2 regions of the Glutamicibacter sp. X7 genome follow, and region 1 is predicted to be linked to the other one. Evidence: predicted binding sites of a transcription regulator. Region 1 holds the regulator's gene; the other holds the start of a gene.
What was found. The regulator HrcA, encoded in region 1, represses chaperone genes, less so after heat shock. The targets are predictions, from matches to a motif close to TTNGCACTCGNNNNNNNCGAGTGCNAA.
Positions count from the first base shown of each region.

Region 1 (3,413 bases):
TCCTCGCGTTGCTGTTGGTTTCTACGCCTAATTCTACGCAGTGTCGCCGGAGAAATCGGGGATATTGCACCCTATTCTCCATTTACTGGGCGATTGTTAGCTAGTTGTAATCTTCGCTGGTGAGGAAATCGATCAGCTCTTCGACACGACCGAGCAACTGCGGTTCGAGTTGTCCGTAATGGGTGACGGTATTCAAGATTTTCGACCAACCGATGCCGATGTCTTCGGCCGTCGCATGCGGCCAGCCGAAGCTGCGCAACACGCCGGTTTTCCAATCCGTGCCTTTGGGGATGACCGGCCACGCCGAAATTCCCAGCGTGGCGGGTTTGATCGCCTGCCAGACATCCACGTAGGGGTGGCCGAGAATTTTCACGTTTCCGGCCGCACCGGGCACCTTGAGTGCCTCTTGGACGATGCGTTGTTCTTTCGTGCCCTCGATCAGGTGATCAACCAGAATGCCCAGACGTCGCTGTGGCGATGGGGCGAACTCGGCGATCGCTCCAGCCAGGTCGTCGACGCCGTGCAGGGGCTCGACAACAATGCCTTCCACGCGCAGGTCATGGCCCCACACCTTTTCGACCAGTTCCGCATCGTGCTTACCCTCGACCCAGATGCGACTGGCGCGGGCAACACGGGCCTTATGCCCGGTGACCGCCACGGAACCGGAGGCAGAGATTTTCTTGCCCGAGCCGGCCGCTGTGCGCGGCTCGATTAGTTCAACCGGTTCGCCCTCGAGCAGAAATCCGAAGCCTGCGGGAAAGGAGCGAGTGCGGCCATGTCGATCTTCAAGCACGATGACGCGCATGCCGCCGGACTTTTCCGTGCGTATGACTTCACCGACCCATCCGCTGTCCACGTCTTCAAGCAGTAGGCCCTTGGCGACGGGCACTTGGCGGAGTTTTCGCGGCTGTGGCGCGCGCAGGTCTTGGGCGCCCCAGGGATAATTGGTCACGAACTGCCTTTCGCTGTGATCGAATACGCGGGAAATCCCATGCTAGCAAGCGTTGAACGTACTAGACTTGGCACTTGAAAGGTTCGAGTGCTAATTCGAGGCGAGGTGGTCCCATGAGTGAGTTGCGTAGGTTGGATGTGCTGCGCGCAATCGTCGAGGACTACGTGCAGTCCCGTGAGCCCGTCGGCTCTAAGGCGCTGCTAGATCGTCATAATCTCGGCGTCTCGGCGGCGACAATCCGCAATGACATGGCGGCCCTGGAAGAGGAGGGGCTGATCGCGGCCCCGCACACCTCTTCGGGGCGTATCCCTACCGAAAAGGGCTATCGGCGTTTCGTGGATCAGATCGAGGAGCTCAAGCCGCTCTCACGACCCGAACGCGACGCCATCAACAAGATTCTCGACGGTTCGCACGATCTCGACGATCTCTTGCGCAGCACCGTGCGCTTGCTCTCACAGTTGACCAATCAGGTCGCGATGATTCAGGTGCCGCATTACGACCTGGCACATTTGAAAAATCTGGAACTGGTGTGGCTGGGTGGATCCCAGGTGCTGATGGTACTTATCACCTCCGACGGCACCGTGGATCAGCGCATGCTGACGGTGGATCGGATGATTGGTGAAGAAGAGCTCCAACGTTCCAAAATCTGGCTGCTAACCCACTTTGCGGGGCGGCAAATTGCCGACTTGGCACAGGCTGAGTCCGTGCCCGTCCCGGCGGAACTAGACGCGGCTTTTCTCAACGAATTGGTCGACGGTATTTCGGCAATGGCCCTCGCCGCTGGCAAACAGCGTATTGTGATGGCCGGAACCGCGAATTTGGCCCGTTCGGGCAGAGACTTTCCTTTGAGCATTACTCCGGTTCTCGAAGCACTAGAGGAACAGGTTGTATTGCTGAAGCTATTTTCCGAGCTCGAAGCGGATTCACGTGGTGTGGCCGTAGCCATCGGCACCGAGAACCACTACGGCCAGCTACTGGATACCGCGGTCATCGCCACCACCTACAGTAACGATGCCCGCAATAAACTCGGCGTGCTGGGCCCGACGCGCATGAACTATCCCTCGTCGATGGCCGCAGTACGCGCTGTGGCGCGCTATCTTTCGCGTATTTTGACCGGCTAACCCTTGTTGGCCCCTACACTCAACGTATGACCCCTGCAGAAAGGATGCGGCTTCACCGTGAGCACGCACTATGAAACCCTTGGCGTGGCCAAGGACGCGACCGGACAGGAAATCAAGAGCGCGTACCGCAAACTTGCGCGCAAGCTGCACCCGGACGTGAACCCGTCTCAGGATGCCGCTGAGCAGTTCAAGCTGGTAACCCGCGCCTATGAGGTGCTCTCCGATGAGCAGAAGCGCGCCAACTACGACGCGACCGGCGACGAGAACGGCAACGGCCAGCAAGGCTTCGGCGGTGGCGGTTTCGGTGGCTTCGGGGATATCTTCGAGCAGTTCTTCGGAGGTGCCGGCGGCCAGCAGGGCCCGATGTCGCGTACCCAGCCAGGGCGTGACGCGCTGATCACCGTCACCATCGACCTGGAGGACGCGGTCAAGGGCACCGTGTACCCGCTGGAGATGGAATCGGCTGTCACCTGTAAGGTCTGCAACGGCTCCTGCTGCCGCGAAGGCACCAGCCCGGTGACCTGCTCGATCTGCCACGGCGCCGGTCAAGTGCAGCGCCCGGTGCGCTCCTTCTTGGGTCAGATGATGACCGTCGAAACCTGTGCCGCCTGCCGCGGCTACGGCACCACCATCCCGGATCCCTGCGTGGAGTGCAACGGCGAGGGCCGCGTGCGCGAGCATGTGTCCAAGCAACTGAACATTCCGGCCGGTGTGGCCTCGGGTACCCGCATCCAGCTCCGTGGTCAGGGCGAGGCAGGCCCGGGCGGTGGCCCGAACGGCAACCTGTTCGTGGAAATTGACGTGCGTCGCCACAAGATCTTCGAACGCGACCACAACGACCTGCACGCCAAGATGAGCCTGCCGATGACCGCCGCGGCCCTGGGCTGCGAGCTGAAGCTGGAAACCTTCGACGGCGAACAGACCGTGAACGTCGAAGCCGGCGCGCAGGACGGGGACACCGTCACGTTGCCCGGCTTGGGTGTGCCACGGCTTCGCGGCGGCAAGCGCGGCGACATCGTCGTGCACCTGCAGGTGGTGACCCCCACCAAGCTCGACGCCGCCCAGCGCGACCTGCTCGAACAGCTGGCTAAGCTCCGCGGTGAGGAGATGACCGCCGGTCAGGTCGAACAGTCCGGCGGCATGTTTGCCCGCCTGCGCGACAAGCTCCACCAGCGCTAACGGCTAGCCAATGAGTAACCAGAGCTTCACCATCGACCCCGAGCAGGCCAGTGGTGCCGCAGTGGGCGATACCCTTGAGCTCACCGGGGCCGAGGCCCACCATGCGGCCACGGTCAAGCGGGCCGCGCCCGGCGAGCAGCTCGATCTGCTCGACGGGCGCG
Region 1 covers NZ_CM142678.1:1,855,646-1,859,058, reverse strand. Annotated here, with positions in the region: gene ACYU0X_RS08980 (DUF3097 domain-containing protein) at 101-952, opposite strand; gene hrcA (heat-inducible transcriptional repressor HrcA) at 1,066-2,073, shown strand; gene dnaJ (molecular chaperone DnaJ) at 2,131-3,252, shown strand; gene ACYU0X_RS08965 (16S rRNA (uracil(1498)-N(3))-methyltransferase) at 3,263-3,413, shown strand, end outside.

Region 2 (3,413 bases), 1.3 Mb from region 1:
GTTGTCCATACATTCAATTGTGCCTTTGCGCGCCGACAGGGTGTAGCTCACACGGCGTTTTGGGACGCCAATGGGTAGAATATCTGTGGCGTCCCGGCTGCACGCTGGGTCACCATGAACGAGTAGAAGCCCACAGGCGAGAGCAGAGGAATCGAGGTGAGCGTGGTGTCAGAGCAAGAGTTCTTAGCTGATTTCGTGATGAATCCGGACAGCGAATTAGACGAGCGCTCGCAACAGATTCTTTACATGGAGCGCCTGTGGTGGAAGTACGCCGGTGCCAAGGAACAGGCCATTACGCAGCAGTTTTCGATGTCCGCGACCCATTACTATCAGCTGCTCAACCAGCTGATCGACACGGACGCTGCGTTGGCCTATGACCCGATGCTGGTCAAGCGGTTGCGTAGACTACGAACTACGAGGCGACGCGTGGGCGGCGCCGTCGGACAGGGACGTTGAGTCACTCCCGCACACCGACCGCCGCCAGTTATCCATCGAACAAGGACGAGAATGACCAACTACCCGCGTGATGAGTTTGATCGCGTTCCGGAGTTCAACACCCGAGTGGGATCGCACCATGCCCATGGATGGGCGCAATCTGCTGCGGCAAAGTCCGCGGGCGGGTCGCTACGCTGGGTGATTATCGCCGCGGTGTCCGTGCTGATCATTGGAGCCATATCGTTCTTCGTCTTTAACCAGCAGCCTGCCTCGCCTACCGCTACGGAGCCGACCGCGACGACAACGGCAAGCGAGGAGACGAGTTCCTCGCCAACCCCGAGCGAAACCGAGGAGCCCTCGCCCAGCTTTAGCATCGACGACTCCGAAGTGCTCTACGGGCAGCGCGTGGGTATCTACAATGCGTCCGGGGTACGCGGATCGGCCGGAACTGCGCAAGAGCAGTTGCTCGAAGAGGGCTTCACGAATCTGCGCACCGGCGATTGGTCGCGACTGGAAACCGAATCCGCCGTTTACTACGCGTCTAACGCGTACGAGATGACTGCTCAGAAGACGGCGGCTGCGCTCGGTATTGAGGCGGTACTGCAAACCAGCAATATTCCCGACCGAATCTCGATCGTTATAGGTAGCGATGTGACCGAGGAACAGTAGCCTCGAATAAGTCTTCGCCTAGAGCCGACCGGCTTGCACTCGCACCGCGAGAGTGCCAATATTTGTATTAGCACTCGCGCGTCGAGACTGCTAATTCCGGTCGGTTTCCGGTTTAACCGTTTCCTTCCGGAAGCACGGTCACGTTGCGCCGAGGCGAATTACCTCAGATAGCGAGAGCTGGTTCGTCTCCGGTCCGATGCCGGAAACGGAACACTCGTCCGTCGCGGGCGCTGTCTGTCGGTTGAACTTTCGCATGATTGTCCCGAAAGGACCGTAAGCCACTATGGCCAAGATGATTGCATTTGACGAGGAAGCACGCCGCGGCCTCGAGCGCGGCCTGAACACCCTGGCCGACGCCGTGAAGGTTACCCTGGGCCCGCGTGGGCGCAACGTCGTACTTGAAAAGAAGTGGGGCGCACCGACCATCACCAACGACGGTGTCTCCATCGCCAAGGAGATCGAGCTCGAGGATGCCTACGAGAAGATCGGCGCCGAGCTGGTCAAGGAAGTAGCTAAGAAGACCGACGACGTCGCAGGTGACGGTACCACTACCGCAACCGTGCTGGCTCAGGCACTGGTCAAGGAAGGCCTGCGTAACGTTGCCGCAGGCGCCGACCCGATCGCACTGCGCCGCGGCATCGACAAGGCCGTTGAGGCCGTCACCGCCGAGCTGTTCACCGCTGCCAAGAAGATCGAGTCCAAGGAGCAGATCGCTGCTACCGCGTCGATCTCCGCTGGCGACACCGAAATTGGTGGTCTGATCGCTGAGGCTTTGGATAAGGTCGGCGAGCAGGGCGTTATCACCGTCGAGGAATCCAACACCTTCGGCCTCGAGCTTGAGCTCGCTGAGGGTATGCGTTTCGACAAGGGCTACATCTCGGCCTACTTCGTCACCGACGCGGAGCGCCAGGAAACCGTCCTGGAAGACCCTTACATCCTGATCGTCAACTCGAAGATCTCCAGCGTCAAGGACATGGTTTCGCTGCTGGAGAAGGTCATGCAGTCGAACAAGTCGCTGCTGATCATTGCCGAGGACGTCGAGGGCGAGGCTCTGGCAACCCTGATCCTGAACAAGATCCGTGGTCTGTTCAAGTCCGTCGCCGTCAAGGCTCCGGGCTTCGGCGATCGTCGCAAGGCCATGCTGACCGACATCGCTATTCTGACCGGTGGCCAGGTTGTTTCCGAGGAAATCGGCCTGTCGCTGGACAACGTCGGCCTTGAGGTCTTGGGTACCGCCCGTAAGGTGGTTATCACCAAGGACGAGACCACCATCGTGGAGGGCGGCGGCGACGCCGACGCCATCGAGGGTCGCAAGAGCCAGATCGCTGCCGAAATCAAGAACACCGATTCGGACTACGACCGCGAGAAGCTGCAGGAGCGCCACGCAAAGCTCTCCGGTGGTGTGGCCGTGCTGAAGGCCGGCGCCGCTACCGAGGTGGAGCTCAAGGAGCGCAAGCACCGCATCGAGGATGCCGTGCGTAACGCTAAGGCAGCCGTGGAAGAGGGCATCGTCGCCGGTGGTGGCGTGGCTCTGATCCAGGCTGGCGAAGCCGCCTTCGGCAAGCTCTCCCTCGAGGGTGACGAAGCCACCGGTGCGAACATCGTACGCGTGGGTATCGAAGCTCCGCTGAAGCAGATCGCCCTGAACGCTGGTCTCGAGCCGGGCGTCGTTGCTGACAAGGTCAAGGGTCTGCCTGCTGGCCACGGTCTGAACGCCGCCACCGGCGAGTACGTTGACCTGCTGGACGCTGGCGTCAACGACCCGGTGAAGGTTACCCGTTCGGCACTGCAGAACGCCGCCTCGATCGCTGGTCTGTTCCTGACCACCGAGGCGGTTGTGGCAGACAAGCCGGCTCCGGCTGGCGCTGCCGCTCCGGGCGGCGATGAGATGGGTGGCATGGGCGGAATGGGCGGCTTCTAAGCCTGACCCGTTTGGCTCAATAGGCCTCAAGGCGCGGGGTCGTATCCTTTGATGGATACGGCCCCGTGCCGTTTCATTTAACGCTCTGCTGTGGAGCTCAGTCCGCTATTCAGTCGTCGAATCTCGCGCTCGATATTGGCTCGAGCCGCGGACTCCCAACGTTTTTGGGCCTCTGGCGTGGCGTAGATTGCCGGACGTTGCAGAAAATCGTCGAGTATACGTAACCGCCCCTGAGCGAAGAGCACGGGGTCCAAGTGGGCGTATTCTTCGGCTATGGCAGCTACGTAGCGATCGTAGGCAGGTTGGGGACGGGCAAGAACCTCAAGATCCGCGTCGCAGAGCGACATGGCCACATTGTCCGAAGGGCTGGCGCGATGTGTGGCGGTCA
Region 2 covers NZ_CM142678.1:594,762-598,174, forward strand. Annotated here, with positions in the region: gene ACYU0X_RS03045 (uracil-DNA glycosylase) at 1-9, opposite strand, end outside; gene ACYU0X_RS03050 (DUF3263 domain-containing protein) at 199-456, shown strand; gene ACYU0X_RS03055 (LytR C-terminal domain-containing protein) at 508-1,104, shown strand; gene groL (chaperonin GroEL) at 1,388-3,025, shown strand; gene ACYU0X_RS03065 (DUF4031 domain-containing protein) at 3,103-3,413, opposite strand, start outside.
Region 2: groL (chaperonin GroEL) is a predicted target of HrcA. The motif match lies at 1,172-1,198, and genes of this name have one in related genera.